Regions from separate parts of the Variovorax sp. MPBD4-3 genome, predicted to be linked through region 2. Evidence: riboswitches for the same ligand, from Rfam matches in the RefSeq annotation. Region 2 holds a riboswitch; the other holds the start of a gene.

Region 1 (11,071 bases), on a different contig from region 2:
GAACCTCCAGCCGGCGCTGACGTCATACCCATACATTTTTTGGAAAGAACGGGTTGGCACGCATCATGAAACTGTTTCCCTCCGGTCATGCCACCCATCCGCAATGGCGCATGGCGGCCGGCCTCGTGCTGGCCCAGTTGCGCGCACAGATGGCATTGCCCGACTACGCGCCGTCGCCGACGCTCGGGCTGCTCTACATCACCGACCACTACGCCGCCGAGGCGCAGGACATCCTCGACCACCTGAGCGCCGAACTGCCCGAGGTGACCGACTGGTCGGGCACCGTCGGCATCGGCGTGGCGGCCAACAACGCCGAATACTTCGACGAGCCCGGCATGACGCTGATGCTCTGCGCGCTGCCGAGCGACCAGTACCGGGTGTTCTCCGGCGTCGCGCCGCTGGGCAACTCCGAAATGAGCGGCTTCGAGGCCCACACCGCGCTGGTGCACGCCGACCCGGCCACGCCCGACCTGACCGAGCTGATCGCCGAGATGGCGGGCCGCACCGACACCGGCTACCTGTTCGGCGGGCTCTCGTCGGGCCGTGGCGGCGCGCTTCAGTTCGCGGTCGGCGGCAACGGCAACATCCGCGGCCATGGGGCGGCGGGCGGTGTGTTCTCGGGCGGCCTGTCGGGCGTGGTGTTCGGCGACGGCGTGCGGCTGGTGTCGCGCGTCACGCAGGGCTGCCAGCCGCTGCGCTCGGGCGCGGTGCGCAAGCGCGAGATCACCGAGGCCGACGGCAACCTGCTGCTCAGGCTCGACGGCGAACCGGCCCTGGACGTGCTGCTGGCCGACCTGCAGGTGTCGCTGGAGAGGCCGCAGGAAGCCATCGACGCCGTGCGCAACACGCTGGTCGGGCTGGCCGACGCGGGCAGCGACGGCATCCGCCGCACCGGCGACCTGGGCGCCGACGTGCTGGTGCGCCACATCATCGGGCTCGACCCGACGCGGCGCGGCATCGCGATTGCCGACACGGCCGAAGCCGGCATGCGGCTGACCTTCTGCCGCCGCAATGCGCAGGCGGCGCGGGCCGACCTGATGCGCATCTGCGCCGAGATCCGCGAAGAGCTGGAGCCCGAAGAGCAGACGCTGGCCACCGCGCGCGCCGTGGCTGCCGGCGAGGCCGAGGCGGCGCCGCATCCGGCGCGGCGCATCGCGGGTGCGGTGTACGTGAGCTGTTCCGGGCGTGGCGGCCCGCATTTCGGCGCGCCGGGCGCCGAGTTGCAGATCGTGCGGCACGCGCTGGGCGACGTGCCGCTGGTCGGGTTCTTCGCCGCCGGGGAGATCGCGCGGCACCACCTGTATGGCTATACGGGGGTGTTGACGGTGTTCACGTCCAACGACTGAACACCTTTCAGCCTCGGATCATGCCGGCTGCAGCATGCGTGGCTGCGGCGCCGGCATCCCCGTGAACGCGAAATCCACCTCCGGTGCGAGCCCGCTCACGATACGCGCGATCGACTTGCCGGAGCCGCAGGCATGCGTCCAGCCGAGCGTGCCGTGGCCGGTGTTGAGGAACAGGTTGGCGAGCTTCGTCTTGCCGATCAGCGGCACGTTGCTTGGCGTGGCGGGGCGCAGGCCGGTCCAGAACTGGGCCTGCGTGGTGTCGCCGGCGCCGGGGAACAGCTCTTCGACACGGCGCACGATGGCTTCGCAGCGCACGCGGTTCAGGTCGCGGTCGTAGCCGTTGAGCTCCGCCGTGCCGGCGATGCGCAAGCGGTCGCCGGATTCCGAGGTGTAGCGTGAGAACACGAGCTTGAATTCGTCGTCGGTCAGCGAGACCTGATGCGCTTTGGAGGCGTCCTTGACGGGCAGCGTGACCGAATAGCCCTTGGCCGGATAGATCGGCAGGCGGATGCCCAGCGGCGCCGCGAGCAGCGGGCTCAGCGAGCCCATCGCCATCACGAAGGCGTCGCCGCGAATGCGCTGGAAGCGGCCTTCGGCATCGGTGACCTCCACGTGGTCGATGCTGCCGCCGGCCTCGCGCAGGGCGGTGACGGTGTGGCTCATCAGGAATTTCACGCCGGCTTCGGCCGCGAGCCGGGAGAGTTCGCGCGCGAAGCGGTTGGCATCGCCGGATTCGTCCTCGGCTGTGTAGGTCGCGCCGGCCAGCTTGGGGCGGATGTGGGCGAGGGCGGGCTCGATCTTCACGGCCTCGTCTGCCGAGATGACCTGGCGTTCGCATCCCAGGGCGCGCATCTGCTCGGCGGGCGCGAGGGCGCCGTCGAATTCCTTCTGCGTCGTATAGAAGTGGAGGATGCCCTGGGTTCGCTGGTCGTAGGCGATGCCGGTGTCGCGGCGCAACTGTTGCAACATCGAGCGGCTGTATGTGCCAAGACGCACGATCTGCTCGATGTTGTGGCGGGTGCGCGCCGGCGTGCATTCGCGCAGGAACTGCAGGCCCCACAGCCACTGGCGCATGTCGGCGCGGATGCGGAACAGCAGCGGGGCGTCTTCCTTGCCCAGCCATTGCAGCACCTTGAGCGGCGCGCTGGGGTTGGCCCAGGGTTCGGCATGGCTGACGGAAATCTGCCCGCCATTGGCGAAGCTGGTTTCGGCGGCCGGGGTGGCCTGCCGGTCGATCACGGTCACTTCGTGGCCGAGTTGCTGGAGGTAGTAAGCCGAGGTCACGCCGAGCAGGCCGGCGCCAAGAACGATCACGCGCATTTCAAGTACCTTTGAGGTGCTGCGCTTGAACGGCGGGCGAGGGTGAATACTATTGAATTAATAGCAAGCAACCGGACGACCGCTGTCCAAGTTGCCGCTCCCCCTGTCCTCGGTACCTGAGAGATTCATTCGTTGCGCCATTGCAACGAATTTGCTCCTTCGGTGCGCCACGTGAAGTGGCGTCTCTCCAGACGGCGTTTCAGTTGATGCAGTACTGACCCCTTGCCGAAATCCAAGACTTCGTCGGGCCGACCTGAGCGTTTATGGGAGTTTGCGCCTTCGGTAGGGCCACCGGGGTGGCCCGCTCTCCTGCGGTATCGCGAACGATTGTAAACACGCCGAGGGCAGAACGGTAACGTCTTGTGTTTCCGCCAATTGGCCCAATGGGATAATCGAACGTTAATGTTCATTGCGACACGGCGATGACTTTCAACTTCAGGGGACCCCATGATCTTGGTTACCGGCGGCGCTGGCTTCATTGGCGCCAATTTCGTACTCGACTGGATCGCGAGCAGCGACGAGCCTGTCGTGAACCTCGACAAGCTGACCTACGCCGGCAACCTCGAGACGCTCGCATCGCTCAAGAACAACCCACGGCACATCTTCGTGCAGGGCGACATCGGCGACAGCGCCCTGGTCGACCGCCTGCTGGCCGAGCACAAGCCGCGCGCCGTGGTCAACTTTGCCGCTGAATCGCATGTGGACCGCTCGATCCACGGCCCCGAAGACTTCGTGCAGACCAACGTGCTCGGCACCTTCCGCCTGCTCGAATCGGTGCGCGGCTACTGGAGCGCGCTGCCGGCCGACCAGAAAACGGCCTTCCGTTTCCTGCATGTGTCGACAGACGAGGTCTACGGCTCGCTTTCGAAGACCGACCCGGCCTTCACCGAAGAGAACAAGTACGAGCCCAACAGCCCGTACTCGGCCAGCAAGGCCGCCAGCGACCACCTCGTGCGCGCCTGGCACCACACCTACGGCCTGCCGGTGCTCACCACCAACTGCTCCAACAACTACGGCCCGTTCCACTTCCCCGAGAAGCTCATCCCGCTGATGATCGTCAACGCGCTGGCCGGCAAGCCGCTGCCCGTGTACGGCGACGGCATGCAGGTGCGCGACTGGCTCTACGTGAAGGACCACTGCAGCGCCATCCGCCGCGTGCTCGAGGCCGGCAAACTGGGCGAGACCTACAACGTGGGCGGCTGGAACGAGAAGCCGAACATCGAGATCGTCAATACCGTGTGCGCGCTGCTGGACGAGCTGCGCCCCAAGGCAGACGGCAAGCCCTACAAGGAGCAGATCACCTACGTCACCGACCGCCCCGGCCACGACCGCCGCTACGCCATCGACGCACGCAAGCTCGAAGCCGAACTCGGCTGGAAGCCCGCCGAGACCTTCGACACCGGCATCCGCAAGACCGTCGAGTGGTACCTCGCGAACAGCGAGTGGGTGCGCAACGTGCAAAGCGGCGCCTACCGCGAGTGGGTCGAGAAGCAATACGACGCAAAGGCCGCGGCATGAAGCTGCTGCTGCTGGGCAAGGGCGGACAGGTCGGCTGGGAACTGCAACGCAGCCTTGCGCCGCTGGGCGAACTGGTGGCGCTCGACTTCGACAGCACCGATTTCCACGCCGACTTCAGCAGGCCGGAGCAATTGGCCGAGACGGTGCTGAAGGTCCGCCCCGACGTGATCGTGAATGCCGCAGCACACACGGCCGTCGACAAGGCCGAGAGCGAACCCGAATTCGCGCGCAAGCTCAACGCCACGTCGCCCGGCGTGGTGGCCGAAGCCGCCCAGCAGATCGGCGCGCTGATGGTGCACTACTCGACCGACTACGTCTTCGATGGCAGCGGCAGCAAGCCCTGGAAGGAAGACGACGCGACCGGCCCGCTCAGCGTGTACGGCCAGACCAAGCTCGAAGGCGAGCAACTGGTGGCGCAGCACTGCCCGCGCCACCTGATCTTCCGCACAAGCTGGGTGTACGCGGCACGCGGCGGCAACTTCGCCAAGACCATGCTGCGCCTGGCCAAGGAGCGCGACAAGCTGACCGTCATCGACGACCAGTTCGGTGCGCCCACTGGTGCCGAGCTGCTGGCCGACGTGACGGCCCATGCCATCCGCGCCACGCTGCAGGATCCGGCCAAGGCCGGGCTCTATCACGCGATTGCGGGCGGTGAAACGACATGGCACGGCTATGCGCGCTTCGTGCTCGAAATGGCGCAGCAGGCCGGCGTCGAGCTCAAGGCCGGCCCGCAGGCTGTCGAGGCCGTGCCGACCAGCGCCTTCCCGACCCCGGCGAAGCGCCCGCACAACTCGCGTCTTGACACCACCAAGCTGCAGACCACTTTCGGCCTGCGCCTGCCGCCCTGGCAGGAAGGCGTTGCGCGCATGCTGCGCGAGACGCTTTGAAGAACAAACACCCACGAAAAAACAAAAGCATGACCAAGACGACGCAACGCAAAGGCATCATCCTGGCCGGCGGTTCGGGCACCCGCCTGCACCCGGCCACGCTTGCCATGAGCAAGCAGCTGCTGCCGGTGTACGACAAGCCGATGATCTACTACCCGCTGAGCACGCTGATGCTCGGCGGCATGCGCGACATTTTGATCATCAGCACGCCGCAGGACACGCCGCGGTTCCAGCAACTGTTGGGTGATGGCAGCCAGTGGGGCATCAATCTGCAGTACGCGGTTCAACCGAGTCCGGATGGGCTGGCGCAGGCTTTCATCATTGGTGAGAAGTTCGTAGGGAATTCGCCCAGTGCGCTGGTGTTGGGGGACAACATCTTTTATGGGCATGACCTGGCACATCTGCTCGGCGGTGCTGATGCGAAGAACTCTGGTGCCACCGTCTTTGCTTATCACGTGCACGACCCCGAGCGGTATGGAGTGGTGGCATTCGACGCCAAGGGCAAGGCCAGCAGCATCGAAGAAAAGCCGCTGAAGCCGAAGAGTAGCTATGCGGTGACGGGCCTCTACTTCTACGACAACCAGGTCGTAGATATCGCGAAGGCGGTGAAGCCGAGCGCGCGCGGGGAACTGGAAATCACGGCGGTAAATCAGGCGTACCTAGACCTCGACCAGCTCAATGTGCAGATCATGCAGCGCGGCTACGCGTGGCTGGATACTGGCACGCACGAGAGCCTGCTTGAAGCGGGCCAATTCATTGCGACGCTTGAACATCGCCAAGGGCTGAAGATTGCCTGCCCGGAAGAAATCGCTTGGCGCAACGGATTTATCGATCGCGATCAGTTGGCCAAGCTTGCCGCGCCGCTGCAAAAGAATGGTTACGGCAAATACCTAAACCACCTGCTCGCCGAGGAGGTTCGCTCATGAATGTGGTCAAAACCGCCATTCCAGAGGTGCTGATCATCGAGCCGAAAGTATTCGGCGATGCGCGTGGTTTCTTTTTCGAGAGCTTCAACCAGCGCGCATTTGACGAGGCGGTTGGCAAGAAGTTTGAATTCGTTCAAGACAACCATTCCAAATCGTCGCGTGGCGTGCTCCGAGGCTTGCACTACCAGATCCAGAATGCGCAGGGCAAACTAGTGCGCGTTGCCCGCGGCGCAGTGTTCGACGTGGCAGTAGACATTAGGCGGTCGTCGTCAACTTTCGGCCATTGGGTCGGCACTGAACTTAACGACCAGAACCACAAGCAACTGTGGATTCCGCCAGGGTTCGCGCACGGGTTTCTTGTTTTGAGTGAAAGCGCGGATTTTTTGTACAAGACCACTGACTATTACTCGCCCGAGCATGAGAGGTGCATCGCTTGGAACGACGCACATCTGCGTATCGAATGGCCTGATATCGGCGTTCTGCCGCAATTGTCGAAAAAGGATAGCGAAGGTTTACCGCTGAGGCAGGCAGATACCTTTGACTGAAAAAATTTCGCGCCCCGCAAAAAATTTGCTGATCAAAATTACATTGCTCCAATTCACTGCGATCTTGACGATGTTCTCGGCATCGGCGCACTTTTGAAGGCTTCGAACCGGTCGAGCGGATTTTCAATAATGCAGGCTTATGAGTTGTGGAAGTAGATAATGAATGTTAAGGATGTGCTGGCACGCGCTGTCCGGTATATGAGGGAATATCGAGCCGCCAGCTTGGTTAAAAGGTCTGGCTTCTTCGACAAGGACTGGTATCTAACGAGGAACCCGGACGTTTCAGCTAGCGACGCGTTGTCGCACTTCCTTCGTTTCGGAGGAAAAGAAGGAAGAGCTCCGAGCGAGAAATTCGACTCGGCGTGGTATCTCCAGACGTACAAGGATGTTGCGCTCAGCGGAGCAAATCCACTTGTCCACTATCTCCAGTGGGGAACCAGCGAAGGACGTGAAATAGCTGGCACTTATTCAGCTGTTGCCGGTTCTCCGAACTCCTATTCGATCAATGGCGTTTTGCTAAGCGAACAAGAGGCTCGTGACCTTGAAATTCTTCGAGCTACCGACCTGTTCGATCCCGAGTGGTATCTGGAGACTTATCCCCATCTTCAAGGTCAGGATCCTTATCTGCATTTCCTGCGATATGGCGGGTTCGAAGGACTAAAGGGAAGTGAAGAATTCGATTGTGCTTGGTACGGAGAAATCTACCCCGATGTGGTTCTGCACAACGTGCACCCACTGCTCCACTATCTGGAGCACGGAATCAAAGAAGGCCGCTTTAAGGGCATGAGTCCAAAGATCTCGGCCGTCGTGAAACAAACGGTCGCAGATTTAATGGCGCTCGATCCAGAAATCGAAGCTTGCCATCCCTTGCATGGGAAGCACCTTCGGCTTAGACCCAATTTCAGTATTCCATCGGACGAACTCGGTATCGCTTGGCGAGATATCTTCAACGATCTTCCAGACGGGATCGAGCACATCCTTTTCATGCCTTGGTTGGTCAAGGGTGGCGCAGACTTAGCCGGCGTAAATATGGTGCGGGCGGCTCAGGAAAAACTGGGCGTCCGGGCCGTGCTACTGGTGTTGACGGACCATGCGAACGTGGATGCCTTCGATTGGTTGCCCACGGGAACGCAAGTGCTGGTTCTTTCCGACTACGACGCAAAGCTAAATCAAAAACAAAGGCAACGAATCGTCGAAGCTCTGATATTTGCAGTTCAACCAGCGTCAATCATGAATGTAAACAGCTTGGCGTGTTGGGATGCCATTCTGGAAAAGGGCCGCGCCTTCAAAAAAATCTGTCGAATTCATGTGGCACTGTTTTGCCGTGACTTTACTGAAGACGGCCGTGGTGCAGGTTATGCGGACACCCACTTTCGGGCTGGCATCATCAATGTCGATACGGTGTATTTCGATACTCAAGTATTTTTAAACGAAGTGGCTGAAAGATTCGGCTTGACTGAGTCGCTCAAACAGAAGTTGAAATTCTTGCCGCAGCCAGCATTGGATGATATTCATTCCCTGCATGACAATGAATTGTCGCCCAATCCGCAACCCGCTGTGTTCTGGGCCGGACGATTCTGTTATCAAAAAAATACGGAGTTGCTGGTTCGAATTATCAAGAAGAAACCGCCTGTGACACTGGACGTGTATGGAGGAGGTGAGGTCGCGCGTGAGAATGAGTTGAAATCGCTCGCGAGTGAATTTCAAAACGTCAGTGTTCTTGGTTTTTTTTCATCATTCAATAAACTTCCGCTGCAAAAATACAGCGCATTTCTTTTTACTTCGCGCTTCGAGGGGATGCCAACTGTGCTTATCAACGCGGCTGCGGCAGGCGTTCCGATCATTGCGAGCAATGTGGGTGGCGTATCGGAACTCGTTACGCCGGAAACTGGTTGGTTGATCGACGCGCTGGACGACGAAAATGCATACTGCGCGGCAATTCAGCAAATTGTCGGCGATCCCGCAGAGGTCGCAAAGCGTCTGGAAGCGATGAGAAAAAAGATCGGAACAGAGCGCTCGTGGACTGCGTTCAAATCGAAGCTTTTTTTTCCTTCAAAGACAAGTAGCGGAGTCGCAAATGTTCAAGGTTGACGTAACCGCGGTTGTGAACGCGCACAGGGAAGGCTTGTTGTTGAAACCCACGCTGGACAGTGTTCGAAGATGTTTTGAATCAGCACGAGAAAAAAACCTGACTGTCGAACTACTGGTGGCCATGGATCGTTCGGACGAACTCACCAAGGAGGTCGTTCAGCGCTGTATAGCCGATATGGAAAACGCAAAAATAATTCCCATGGACTATGGCGATGTGGGCCATTGCCGAAATCAAGCTGCTTTGCTTGCCGAGGGCGAATATATCGCCTTTCTTGATGGCGATGATTTATGGGAAAAGAGTTGGATCGTCAAGGCGCTCGAGATGGCGCGATCGGACCCGCGTGAACTCGTGCTTCATCCGGAGTTGAATGTCTATTTCGGTCACGACCCTCATGTTTTCGTCCATATCGACAGCGAGAGCGAATCCTTTGATTTAGCGGGCTTGGCATTGGTCAACTATTGGACATCATTATGCTTCGTGCGCCGGGGTTTTTTGGTTGAAAACCCTTACCCGGAAACAGATCTTCTCGCACAAATGGGATATGAGGATTGGGGGTGGAACCTCAAGGCAATTTCTGCAGGCGCAACACATAAGTGTGTTTCGGGCACGGGTCACGCAATACGCATGAAGCGAGTTTCGCTTGTTCGTCAAACGAGTTCTGCAGGATGCATCGCCGAACCGAGTGATATTTTTTCTGATGCGTTAAAGAAAAAGCAAAGGGGTGCGAAATCAAAGCTTCGCATAGCGGCATAGATGGCATGAGGATGACTGATTCTTCCTTTGTCAGGTCGACAAAGCTTTTTGGCTACAGGTTCGACGAGCAGCCAATACAGCAACACATCCGATTGCTATTAATATTCTTTGCGGTCGCGCTTGTTGCCAAAGGTGGCGCAGTGCTTCGCGGCTTCGCCGTTGATGACTACGCATTTGGGCAGGGATTCAACAAAGGGGAGTTAGGTGTTTTTTTGACACAGGGGCGATTTCTGCTGGGGGCGCTCGATTGGGTAATCGATTCCCTCGGAGTCAACATAAATGACCTGTACCTTTCCCTTGGACTTTGCGCCCTGTTATTGCAAGCGGCACTCGTTTTGGCAATATTGCGATTTGTTGGTGCTGCGAATGCATCAGGTACCGTGCTTATTGGCTCGGCAATGGTTATACACCCATACCTGTCAGAAATACTGACATTTCGTATGGTGCTTCCGGGCTATTGCGTTGCTGCGGCGCTTTCAATCGTTGCATTGGAAGCTGCGTCAAGCAAGAGTGCAGGCCTCCTTAAGCACGTAATTTGCACGCTCGCTACGCTTAGCATGCTATTTGTGTACCAAGGGTTTCTTAACTACTTCGCGGTAGCTATCATTTTTGCTTTTTTGTTTGAGGCATTTTCTGATGTTAAGTGTATCGATGCACCTAAGGAATCTACACGCTCAAGAAACTATGTAACGCTTGCAATAAGTTGCGCGCTATCGGCGTTCATGTTTCTTGCAATTCTGGCGATCCTCAAGCAAGTTGGATTTATCGAGCCTACGGGGCGGTCGAAGTTTATTTCATTGCACGAGATTCCTGCGCGAATGGCTCAGGTCTGGGCTCTCTTTCAGAATGTATTTTGGAAAAATGAGCCAATCGCGCCACATTGGCTGAAAGTTATGCTTGCGTTTCCTGTTACGGTTGGCGTCGCAGTTTTGTGTGAGCGTTTTATAAAAATGTTTCGAAGTGGCAGTACGCCTCATCTTTTTGGAATCGTCATAGCTGTTGTTTTGCTCATTCCCGCGACCGTTGGTGTGATCCTACCCTTCAAGGACTGGTATCCGGTTGCCCGTGTGCTTCCCCAAATACCAGTGATTTTCGGTTTGTTGCTTTTGTTATCTGCGCCATTTTTAAAATCGATCCTGAATGGGTGGATTTTTCGACTATCGACGGCGATGATAGTGTTTGTCGTTTTTGCATTTGTTTTTATCAACAACCAGATTTTTGCAGATCAGCAGCGAATCAACGGTTGGGATCGAATGGAGGCAAACAGAATTGTTTCGCGTTTGGAACAAAGACCGGATTTTTTAGAAGTAAAGTTTGTATATGTGGGCGGTGGGAGTTGGCGGCACTCTGCCAGGATGAGCATGATTCAGGGGGATATGAATATATCTGCGTTTTCGCCTGAGTACTCCAAGGTTCCGCTTTTGGTGGAGGTATCGGGCTACAACTTCAAAAAAGCATCTGGAGCTCAAAATACTGTTGGGGAGGCGTATTGTGCAAAGGCGTCGCCGTGGCCCGACGTTGGGGCTATTACTGTCGTCGACGATCTGGCGATTATTTGCTTGGCCCAATGAGTTTGCTATCAATTCAAACTGCAGGACCATTCTCAGCCACCCAATGCGCCCCTATGCAACCCGTTAAAAATTCGATCACCGGAATACAGCAATGAAAACACCTCATCGAGTTT
Region 2 (11,071 bases):
GCTGGGAGTACGGACGGCTCTCCGGTGTCTACACGCCACCTTCGCATGCCGCGATGCCTACCGGCAACATCTTTGGCGGATACCTCACGGGCCTGGTTGACCAGTGGGCCGGACTCGCTACTTACTCGGTCATACCCGATCGACTGCAAGTGCTCACCGTCAACATGAACATAGACTTCAAGGCCCCAGCCGTGATTACGGAAACCCGGCTGCAGGCCAGCGTGACGGCATTGACGGAAAGAAAAGCCATCGTTCAGGTGTTCGCCTGGCAGGCTGACATCCTTCTCTTCGAGGCGAACGTGGTCGAGGTCCTGGCGCCCTGGCGCGTCAAGCCAGCCTGAGGCTGGGGATCACAATGAATCGGACATCGCCACTTCTGCGCCCGATCACGATATCGGGCACCCTTTTGAACAACCGCGTCTTCATGGCGCCGATGACGCGCATGCGGGCCAACGGCACGGAATGTCCGACACTGCTGACCGCCAGGTACTACGCACAGAGGGCAACCGCCGGTTTGATCGTCACCGAGGCCACGCAGGTCTGCGCCCAAGGCAAGGGCTACTTCGGCACACCGGGTATCTACACCAATGCGCAGGAAGGTGCGTGGAGCCGCGTGGTGAAAGCGGTGCACGAAGCGGGCGGCCGAATTGCAATGCAACTCTGGCACGTGGGCCGCATCTCGCACAGCCTGAACCAGCCGGACGGCGCGCAGCCGGTCGCTCCTTCAGCCGTCGCCACACGACGCTCGAAGGTAAGCGTCTTCAAGAACGGGCGACTCCAGGAAGTACCCTGCGAGCCAGCAAGGGAGCTTTCAGGCGATGAAATTTCCGTGATCGTCTCGCAGTACGCGGCAGCGGCCGAACGTGCAAAGCGGGCAGGCTTTGACTTTGTCGAAATTCATGCGGCCAACGGCTATCTGATCAACCAGTTTCTTTCCACGAATACCAACCTTCGGACAGACCAATACGGCGGCTCTCTTGAAAATCGGGCCCGCTTCCTGGAAGAAATCGTCGATGCAGTCTCTCTTGTCATCGGCGCAGGCAGGGTCGGAGTTCGCATATCGCCCAATGGGGTATTCAACGATATCGCCGACAGCGAAGCCGAACAAATGGCCTGTTTGCTAGCCCACAGCCTCAACGCCAAGGGGATCGCGTATCTGCACGTCGCAGAACCCGACTGGGCGGGCGGCGTTGCATTGACTGCAGCATTCCGACAGGGGCTACGCGAAAGATTCAGGAATTGCCTGGTTTTTTGCGGAAATTTCGACCAGAAATCAGGGGAGGAATTGCTGGCGCAAAAAGTTGCGGATGCGATGGCGTTTGGTCGTCTGTACATCGCGAATCCGGATCTGGTGACTCGCTTTGCCAGCGGCGCCAAGCTGAATGTGGCCGACCCATCGACTTTCTATTTCGGCAACACCAAGGGGTATACCGACTATCCGTCATTGGGAAGCGCCGAGGCCACAACGGCAACCGCTTGACCAGAGCGGCCGGCCGATAGTCCTTGGAACACGCCCTAGCCGATCAACTACACTCTCGAAGGTCAGGAGAGAGCCCCGCCAGCCGGGGCCGCCGAAGGCGCAGGGGTTTCCCGAACGCTCAGGCAAAAGGACTGACAAGGCGCCGGCGAACACCGGCGTTTCCTTGCTGGAGAGAGGCCGCCGTACCGCAAACGGCGCAGCGGCCCACCGAAGGAGCAAACCCCGATCGTGGGGCGAATCTCTCAGGTAAAGCGGACAGCAGGGGTGGCCCATGGCTTGCGTCATGGATTTTGTCTGCCCCTTTGGAGTGCCCCGTGGCCGCTTCCTCCGCACCCGCTACCGAACTTCTCAAGACGCCGCTGCACGCCCTTCACGTGGAGCTCGGCGCCCGCATGGTGCCATTCGCCGGCTATTCCATGCCGGTGCAGTACCCCGCCGGCCTCATGGCCGAACACAAGCACACGCGCGATGCGGCCGGCCTGTTCGACATCTCCCACATGGGCCAGCTGCGCCTGGTCGGCCCCGACGCCGCGGCCGCCTTCGAAACCCTGATGCCCGTCGACGTGATCGACCTGCCCGCCGGCAAGCAGCGCTACGGCCTGCTGCTGAACGACGAGGGCGGCATCCTCGACGACCTGATGTTCTTCAACGAAGGCCACGGCTCGCTCTTCGTGATCGTCAACGGCGCCTGCAAGGTGGCCGACATCGCCCACATCCAGCAGAAGATCGGCTCCCGCTGCGAAGTGCAGCCCTTGCCCGACCACGCCCTGCTCGCGCTGCAGGGCCCCAAGGCCGCGGCCACGCTGGCGCGGCTGTCGCCCGGCATCGAGCGCTTCGTGTTCATGACGGGCGGCGCGGTGCAGATCGGCGGCATTGCCGCCTTCGTCACCCGCAGCGGCTACACCGGCGAAGACGGCTTCGAGATCTCGGTAGCCGCCAAGGATGCCGAGCCGCTGGCCCGCCTGCTGCTGGCCCAGCCCGAGGTCAAGCCCATCGGCCTGGGCGCGCGCAATTCGCTGCGGCTCGAAGCCGGCCTGTGCCTGTACGGCAACGACATCGACACCACCACCACGCCGGTCGAGGCTTCGCTCAACTGGGCGATGCAGAAGGTGCGCCGCGCGGGCGGCGCGCGCGAAGGCGGCTTCCCCGGCGCCGCGAAGATCCTCGCGCAGCTTGCCGCCGCCACGGCAGGCACCGCCGGCCACACCGACCACGACACGCTGAAGCGCAAGCGCGTGGGCCTCGTGGCGCTGGAGCGCATTCCGGTGCGCGACGGCACGGTGCTGCAGTCATTCGAAGGCCAGGACATCGGCATCGTCACCAGCGGCCTGCTCGGCCCCACGGCCGACCGCTGCATCGCCATGGGCTACGTGGCCACCGCCTTCGCAGAGCCCGGCACCCGCGTGCAGGCCATCGTGCGCGGCAAGCCGGTGCCGATGGAAGTCTCGACCATGCCTTTCGTGCCGACCCGCTATTACCGCGGCTGAAAGCGGCAGACCCGGCTAGGCTCTGCACCCCGATTCATTTTTTCCACGAGGAGTTTTCTCACCATGAGCATCAAGTACACCAAGGACCACGAATGGGTGTCGGCCGAAGGCGACGCAGCCACCGTCGGCATCACCTTGCACGCGCAGGACGCGCTGGGCGACGTGGTGTTCGTCGACCTGCCCGAAGTCGGCAAGACCTTCGCGCAGGGCGAAGTTGCCGGCGTCGTCGAGTCGGTCAAGGCGGCAGCCGACGTTTTCATGCCCGTGTCGGGCGAGATCACCGAAGTCAACGAAGCCCTGCGCGCCGACCCCTCGCTGGCCAACAGCGACCCGCTGGCCGCCGGCTGGTTCTTCAAGGTCAAGCTGAGCGAGCCCGCGCAGCTCGACGCCCTGCTGGACGCCGCCAGCTACGACAAGTTCGCGGCCGAGTCCTGATCGCCTGATTTTTCTTCCGAGCCCCCTTCTTCCCGAGCCCCCACCGCCATGCCGATTCCCGCCCTTCCCTCTTTGCAAGAACTAGAGAATGCCGAAGAATTTCTCGCCCGCCACATCGGCATCGATGCGGCGGACGAGGCGCGCATGCTGCCGGTGATCGGCTCGGAAACGCGCTCGGAGCTCATCGACGGCATCGTGCCCGCGGCCATCCGCCGGGCGCGGCCGATGCGGCTGCCGGCCCCCGTGACCGAAGCCGACGCGCTGGCCGAACTGAAGGCGATGGCCTCGAAGAACAAGGTGTTCAGGAACTTCATCGGCCAGGGCTACTACGGCACGCACACGCCGGGCGTCATCCTGCGCAACATCCTCGAGAACCCCGCCTGGTACACCGCCTACACGCCCTACCAGGCAGAGATCTCGCAGGGCCGCATGGAAGCCCTGCTCAATTTCCAGACGATGGTGTGCGACCTCACGGGCATGGCCATCGCCAATGCGTCGATGCTCGACGAAGCCACGGCCGCCGCCGAAGCCATGACGCTCGCCAAGCGCAGCGTTAAAGCCAAGAGCAACGTGTTCCTGGTGTCGGGCGACTGCCATCCGCAGACCATCGAAGTCATCAAGACGCGCGCCGCGCCGCTGGGCATCGAAGTGAAGGTGAGCACGGTGTCGGAAACGCTGCCGCACCTGATGGCGAGCGGCGCCTTCTTCGGCGTGCTCGCGCAGTACCCGGCCACCACCGGCCACGTGCACGACCTGCGCCCGCTCGCGGGCCATGCGCACCAGTGCGACGCCGCCTTCATCGTGGCGGCCGACCTGCTGGCGCTGACGCTGCTGGTCGCGCCCGGCGAGTTCGACGCCGACATCGTCTGCGGCACCACGCAGCGCTTCGGCATGCCGCTGTGCAACGGCGGCCCGCACGCCGCCTACCTGGCCTGCCGCGACGAGTTCAAGCGCTCGCTGCCGGGCCGCCTGGTGGGCGTGAGCGTCGACACGCACGGCCAGCCCGCCTACCGCCTCGCGCTGCAGACGCGCGAGCAGCACATCCGCCGCGAGAAGGCCACCTCCAACATCTGCACCGCGCAGGTGCTGCCGGCCGTGGTGGCCAGCATGTACGCCGTGTACCACGGGCCCGACGGCCTCACACGCATCGCGCAGCGCGTGGCGGCGCTCACCGCCATCCTGTCGGCGGGCCTGTCGCAGATGGGCCGCGAGCCGGTCAACACCACCGCCTTCGATTCGCTGACCATCCGCACCGGCGACGACACGCCGGCCATCATCGAGCGCGCGCAAGCCGCCGGCGTCAACCTGCGCCAGCGCCTGCAGCAGCACCTGGGCATCTCGCTCGACGAGACCACCACGCGTGCCGACGTCGAGACGCTGTGGGCCCTGTTCGCGCCCGCCGGCAAGCCGCTGCCGCGTTTCGACGACCTGGCCGCGAACACCACGCCGCTGATCCCCGAAGACCTGCGCCGCGCGAGCGCCTTCCTCACGCACCCGGTGTTCAACACCCACAAGAGCGAGACCGCCATGCTGCGCTACATCCGCAGCCTGTCGGACAAGGACCTGGCGCTCGACCGCAGCATGATCCCGCTGGGCAGCTGCACCATGAAGCTCAACGCGACCAGCGAGATGATCCCCATCACCTGGCCCGAGTTCGCCAACATCCATCCCTTCGCGCCGGCCGAACAGCAGCTCGGCTATGCCCAGCTCGATGCGCAGCTGCGCGCCTGGCTGTGCGAGGCCACCGGCTACGCGGGCATCAGCCTGCAGCCCAATGCGGGTTCGCAGGGCGAGTACGCGGGCCTGCTGGCCATCAAATCGTTCCATGAAGCCAAGGGCCAGGGGCATCGCAACATCTGCCTGATTCCATCGTCCGCGCACGGCACCAACCCCGCGAGCGCGCAGATGGTGGGCCTGCAGGTGGTGGTGACGGCCTGCGACGCGCAGGGCAATGTCGACATGGACGACCTGAAGCGCGCCTGCGAGAAGCACAGCGCCAACCTGGCCGCGGTGATGATCACCTACCCCAGCACGCACGGCGTGTTCGAAACCCGCGTGAAGGAACTCTGCGAGCTGGTGCATGCGCACGGCGGCCGAGTGTACGTGGACGGCGCCAACATGAACGCGCTGGTCGGCGTGGCCGCGCCGGGCGAGTTCGGCGGCGACGTGAGCCACCTGAACCTGCACAAGACTTTCTGCATTCCGCATGGCGGCGGCGGCCCGGGCGTGGGTCCGGTCTGCGTGGTCGAAGACCTGGTGCCGTACCTGCCGGGCCATGTGACGGCCGGCTTGCCCTCGCACGGCGTGGGTGCCGTGTCGGCGGCCCCGCTGGGCAACGCGGCCGTGCTGCCGATCAGCTGGATGTACTGCCGCATGATGGGCGCCAAGGGCCTGCAGGCCGCGACCGAGACGGCCATCCTGAGCGCCAACTACATCAGCGCGCGCCTGAAGGACCACTACCCCACGCTGTACGCCAGCCCCAATGGCCACGTAGCGCACGAGTGCATCCTCGACCTGCGCCCGCTCAAGGACACCAGCGGCGTCACCGCCGAGGACGTGGCCAAGCGCCTGATCGACTACGGCTTCCACGCGCCCACGCTGAGCTTCCCCGTGCCCGGCACGCTGATGGTGGAGCCCACCGAGAGCGAGCCGCTGGCCGAGCTCGACCGCTTCATCGACGCGATGATCGCCATCCGCGGCGAAATCCGCCGCATCGAGGAAGGCGTCTGGCCGAAGGAAGACAACCCGCTCAAGCACGCGCCGCACACCGCCGCGAGCCTGCTGGGCACCGAGTGGAGCCACCCGTACTCGCGCGAACTCGGCGCGTTCCCGCTGGCCACGCTCAAGAACGCCAAGTACTGGCCGCCGATCGGCCGCGTCGACAACGTGTACGGCGACCGCAACCTGTTCTGCAGCTGCGTGCCCGTGGGCGACTACCAGGAAACCGAAGAGGCCTGAGTCCAGGTGCCCAGGCCGGCCTGGGCTACTGCGACTTCTTCTTCGCGAGGTCGGCCGTCGCGATCTGCTGGCGCAGCGCGCGCAGGCTGGCCTTCATCTTGCGCTCGTTCTCCGGGCCCATGCGCACCATGATCTTCTGGCCGGCGCTCGCCTTCTCCAGCGCCTGGTCGACGTATTCGTAGCGCACCCAGGGGCGCTGCGAAGGCACGTCGCCCTTGACCTCGACCAGCCGCACCTGCACCGGGCCCTTGGGCTCGGGCGCCTGCAGCAGGTTGTCGATCACCGCGATGAGCCGGTCGTTGAAATAGCGCCCCGGGTAGCCCAGCTCTTCATAGGCCTGCTGGAACAGCGGATAGAGCCTGGCGTACACCGCCGCGGCCTTGGCCGGATCGACCGACTGCACCAGCATCACGAAGCCGTTGTAGCGCGCCGCGTTGTTGGCGGAAATGGTCTGCGCCTCGCCCTGCCCTTCGGTGATGAAGCGCTGGCCCGTGGGCTGCACTGGCCATGCGCTGGCGGGCGCCTGCTCGCGCGCCAGGTTGTCCACCGTGGCCACGAAGCGCCGCACGATGCCGTCGGAACGCAGGAAGGCTTCGGCGTTCTTCGCGCCCAGCAGCTCGGCCAGCGCCTTCATCACGCGCGAATCGGAATCGGCGAGCTTGGGCAGTGCGGCGTCGGGCGGCGCGAGCGCATCGACCGGGTTCTGCGGGCCGGTGGGCTCGGCCTTTGCGGGCGGTGGTGGCGGCGGTGCGTCGGCCGGCGCGGCGGCCACGGGCGTGGGCTCCGGCGGCTTTTGCTGTTGCTGGTACCAGCGCCAGCCGAAGAAGCCGGCGGCCAGCAGCACCAGCACGATGACGATGATCGTGCCAACGGGCGTCTCGCGGCGGGGGCGGAATTCGGGTGCGTCGCGCGTGTCGCGGATATCGCTTTCGGGCATGGGTCGGTTTCCTTTGGCTGGCGTGGAAGGCACAGGGAGACGAAGGCTATGGTGCACCAATAAGGGCACCGCAGCGTCCGCATCGCTCCCTGTCGTCGTAACGCCCTGTGACGTGCCGGCCCGGCGGAAGTTCAGTCAGCCTGCGAGCCGCACCACATGCGCCTGCCGCGGGTCGACCTTGCCGGCGTGCAGGTCGGCGATCACCGCCTGCGCATGCGCGAAGCCCTCGCCCTGCGCCAGCGCCATCCAGCGGTTGCCGGGCCGGCTGATCTCGGCGATGAAGCGGCCCTGCGCCTCGTTGAAACGGCGGTTGACCTCCTGCGGGCCCCAGTCGGCATTGCGCTTGCGGATCTGCACCGGCGCAAAGTAGAGCTGCGGCGCGGGGCCGGGCAGCATCGTGGAGTCGCCGAGGAACTCTGTCTTCTGCGCGGACCCCGCATAGCAGTCGTAGACCAGCGATGCGCCGAAGTGGTGGTGCACGGTCGCGCGCAGTTCGTCGTTGCCGGAGAAGTCGACATACAGCGTGGGCACGTCGGCGGGCAGCGTGGCGATCTCTTCATAGGCCAGCGCGCGGTCGTAGCAGCCCAGGCCCTCCACGAAGGCGCGATTGCCGTTGGACGTGGCGGCAATCAGCTCGAGGCCTTCGCGCCTGCCCAGGCAGAAGGCCGTGCCGAACGCGGTCTTGCTCGACGCGCTCGACACCACCACCTGCTTCGCGCCGAAGAAACCGTTGTCCTCCAGGAAGTCGGCCAGCATGAACGACGTGATGAACAGCGGACGCACCAGCATCTGGTAGTCCTCCAGCGCGGCGACGTAGCCCGCGTCGTTGCTGCAGCGCATGTACTGGTTGTAGGCCGACACCAGTTCGCTGCGGTGCGAGGCGCCGTCGTAGAAGCCGCGCGGCGTCACGCGCACCGGCTGCATGCGCAGGTGGCTCGCGATCGGGAAGTAGCCGTAGAAGCGCTCGCCCACTGCCACGCCCTCCACGTTCGAGGCCGCCACATCGGCGAAGCCCCAGGCCGGCATGTGGCCCCAGTCGGCGTCGCCGGTCGGAAAGAACTGCCAGTACTTCATGACCGCGTCGCCGAAGGCCGCGTAGGTGATGTTGTTGGTGGTCAGCGAGAAGCGGCCGATCTTCATCAGCACCTCGCCGGGTTGCAATGCGCCGGTGTCCTGCGTGGTCACGACACGGGTGGTGCCGAGTGCGTTCTTGCGCGTCTGGAGGCGGGTTAAAGTGAATGCGTTGTTCATTCGCAAACTGTATGGCGGCCCGCTTCGCGGCGGGTTCGGAAACCCGTCGATGCCGGACGCACCCCGCTCCAAGCCCCTGAAACGCCCCACGCAGGCACGCAGCAAGTTCACCGTGCAGGCGATCTACGACGCCTTTGTTCGGATTTGGAATGCGCACGGCTGGGAAGGCGTGACCACGCGCGCGGTGGCGCTCGAAACCGGCATCGCGGTCGGCACGCTGTACGACTACTTTCCCGACAAGGAGGCCCTGCTCTCGGGCTATGTGCGCCACTGCATCGAGTCGCTGCTCGCGCGGCTCGATGCGGATGTGATCGCGCCCGAAGACATTGGCTGGCGCGAACGCGTGCAGCGCCTGGTGCGCATCACCTGCGACACCCAGCTCGAAGGGCTGCCCGCCTTCGACCACGAGATGCTGATGCTCGAACACCGCGTGGCCGAGCCCAAGCACCACCGCCGGGTATACGACGAACTCGCGGCACGCTGGCTGCGGGCCTTCGCAACCTGCACGGACCTGGAGCCGCAGCCCTCGCCCGCCACCCTCCACGCCCTGCTGACCGCCTGCTGGGGCGCGCGCCGCTATCGGTTGCTGGTGCAGCCCGACGCGGCCGGCGACAACAGCGCCTGGCTCGCGGAGATGGAAGCGATGGTCATGGCGCGTCTGGCGATGCGCTGAGCGCCTGCAGCCACGCCAGCGTGGCCTGCAGCTCGGCGGGCCGTATCTCGTGCGCGCCCGGGAAGTCGCCGCCAGAGAGTGTCAGCGGCAATGTGCGCGCCAGTTCGCGCGTCACTTCCGCCGCGCTCGGCGGAATCACGTTGTCGGAGCTGCCGTGGCTCACCCACAGCGCCTTGCCCTCGAATGCATCGGCGGGCGCCACGTGCGGCACCACCTGCGACAGCAGCCGGCTGTGCCACACCATCGCGGCGCGCACGCTCTCTGGCTTGGTCAGCAGCAGCGACAGCGCCATGATCCCGCCCTGGCTGAAGCCGCCGACGATCACCCGCTCCGGCGGCACGCCGAGCTGCTGGCCGGCGGAGGCGATCATCTCGCCGACGAGGAAGCGGCTCTCGCGCTCCTGCTCTTCGTTGATCAGGCGCTCGCCGTTCGGCAGGAACTGGAACTCGAACCACGCATAGGCATCGGGCGACAGCACATACGGCGCGCGCAGGCTCAGCACATGAAAGTGCGGCGGCATCATGCGCGCGAGGCCGAACAGGTCCTGCTCGTTGCTGCCGACGCCGTGCATCAGCACCAGCAGCCAGGGTTCGGCGGTGCCCGGCCGGGCCGAGTGTTCGAGGAATTTGAGGGGCAGGTGAAGTTGGGTCATGAGAGTGAGAGCAGTGCTTATCGGATTGCCTGGAAGCCGCGTGCCAGCTCGCGCGTGAGTTCGGCCGCCGGCACCTCGCGGCAGCCGGTCGCGTTCTGGCCCGACCACAGCGGAGAAAAATCGCCGCTGCCCTTTGCCTCGGCCTTGGCACGCAGCGGCGCGATGCCCGAGGTGGCCAGCGGGAACTCCGGCGCCGCCGCGCCGATGGGGCCCAGTTCGCGCATCACGCGGTTCACGATGCCGCGCGCGGGCCGGCCGGTGAAGAGATTGGTCAGCGCCGTGTGGCGAGCGGCTTCGCTCTTGAGCGCGGCGCGGTGCAGCGCGCTGGTGGTCGCCTCGGGGGTCAGCATGTAGGCGGTGCCGATCTGCACGCCCGCCGCGCCCAGCGCCATCGCGGCAGCAACGCTGTTGGCATCGGCGATGCCGCCGGCCGCGATCACCGGCAGCTTGACGGCATGCACCAGCTGCGGCAGCAGCGCGAAGGTGCCGAGCTGCCTGGTCAGGTCATGCGACAGGAAGTGGCCGCGGTGCCCGCCGGCCTCCAGGCCCTGGGCGATGACCGCGTCGACGCCGCGCGCCTCGAGCCACAGCGCCTCGTCGAGCGTGGTGGCCGAAGCCAGCACCTTGGCGCCCCAGCCGCGCACCCGGGCCAGCAGCGCCTCGGACGGCAGCCCGAAATGAAAGCTCACCACCGGCGGGCGGAACTCGGCGATCAGGTCGGCCACGTCCGCGCTGAAAGGGTTGCGCCCCGGGCCGGCGGGAATGCTCGCGGCATCGATGCCGTGCTCCGCGTAGTACGGTGCCAGGGCGGCGCGCCATGCGGCTTCGCGCTCGGTGCTCGGTTCCGGCGGGGTGTGGCAGAAGAAGTTGACGTTGAAGGGCTTGTCCGTGCCCGCGCGGATGGCCGTGAGCTCGCTGCGCATGACCTCGGGGCTCAGCATGGCGCCAGGCAGCGAGCCGAGTCCGCCCGCATTGCTGACCGCGATCGCCATCGCGCTGCCTTGCACGCCGGCCATGGGCGCCTGGATGAGAGGGAGTTCGGTGCCGAGGATCTGCTGCAGCGTCGTCATTCGAAATGCGTCCTGGAATGTCGGGAAGCGGCCATTGTCCTGTCTGCGGGGAAGTGACGGCGGCGGCGGGGTCATCGGCATGCGGCTTCGGCACAATCGCGGGCATGCACATCCCCAGTTCCGACAGG

The links. Region 2 has a riboswitch for glycine ahead of gcvT (glycine cleavage system aminomethyltransferase GcvT). Riboswitches for the same ligand answer to the same signal wherever they lie in the genome.
Region 1: it holds a riboswitch for glycine, as region 2 does, so the genes downstream of both, AC1RVW_RS12450 (D-amino acid dehydrogenase) here and gcvT (glycine cleavage system aminomethyltransferase GcvT) in region 2, are expected to answer to the same signal.

Annotation. Positions count from the first base shown of each region.
Region 1 is NZ_JBXASW010000016.1:30,511-41,581, reverse strand. It holds gene AC1RVW_RS12460 (PhaM family polyhydroxyalkanoate granule multifunctional regulatory protein) at 1-20, shown strand, start outside; gene AC1RVW_RS12455 (FIST signal transduction protein) at 66-1,346, shown strand; gene AC1RVW_RS12450 (D-amino acid dehydrogenase) at 1,365-2,666, opposite strand; glycine riboswitch at 2,760-2,867, opposite strand; glycine riboswitch at 2,885-2,988, opposite strand; gene rfbB (dTDP-glucose 4,6-dehydratase) at 3,114-4,184, shown strand; gene rfbD (dTDP-4-dehydrorhamnose reductase) at 4,181-5,071, shown strand; gene rfbA (glucose-1-phosphate thymidylyltransferase RfbA) at 5,101-5,997, shown strand; gene rfbC (dTDP-4-dehydrorhamnose 3,5-epimerase) at 5,994-6,542, shown strand; gene AC1RVW_RS12425 (glycosyltransferase family 4 protein) at 6,702-8,633, shown strand; gene AC1RVW_RS12420 (glycosyltransferase family 2 protein) at 8,620-9,387, shown strand; gene AC1RVW_RS12415 (hypothetical protein) at 9,399-10,958, shown strand; gene AC1RVW_RS12410 (glycosyltransferase) at 11,050-11,071, shown strand, end outside.
Region 2 is NZ_JBXASW010000021.1:11,801-22,871, reverse strand. It holds gene AC1RVW_RS14900 (PaaI family thioesterase) at 1-341, shown strand, start outside; gene AC1RVW_RS14895 (alkene reductase) at 356-1,480, shown strand; glycine riboswitch at 1,534-1,624, shown strand; glycine riboswitch at 1,637-1,749, shown strand; gene gcvT (glycine cleavage system aminomethyltransferase GcvT) at 1,795-2,967, shown strand; gene gcvH (glycine cleavage system protein GcvH) at 3,031-3,402, shown strand; gene gcvP (aminomethyl-transferring glycine dehydrogenase) at 3,451-6,360, shown strand; gene AC1RVW_RS14875 (DUF3014 domain-containing protein) at 6,386-7,297, opposite strand; gene AC1RVW_RS14870 (DUF2855 family protein) at 7,433-8,548, opposite strand; gene AC1RVW_RS14865 (TetR/AcrR family transcriptional regulator) at 8,598-9,221, shown strand; gene AC1RVW_RS14860 (alpha/beta hydrolase) at 9,196-9,873, opposite strand; gene AC1RVW_RS14855 (NAD(P)H-dependent flavin oxidoreductase) at 9,891-10,943, opposite strand; gene AC1RVW_RS14850 (hypothetical protein) at 11,048-11,071, shown strand, end outside.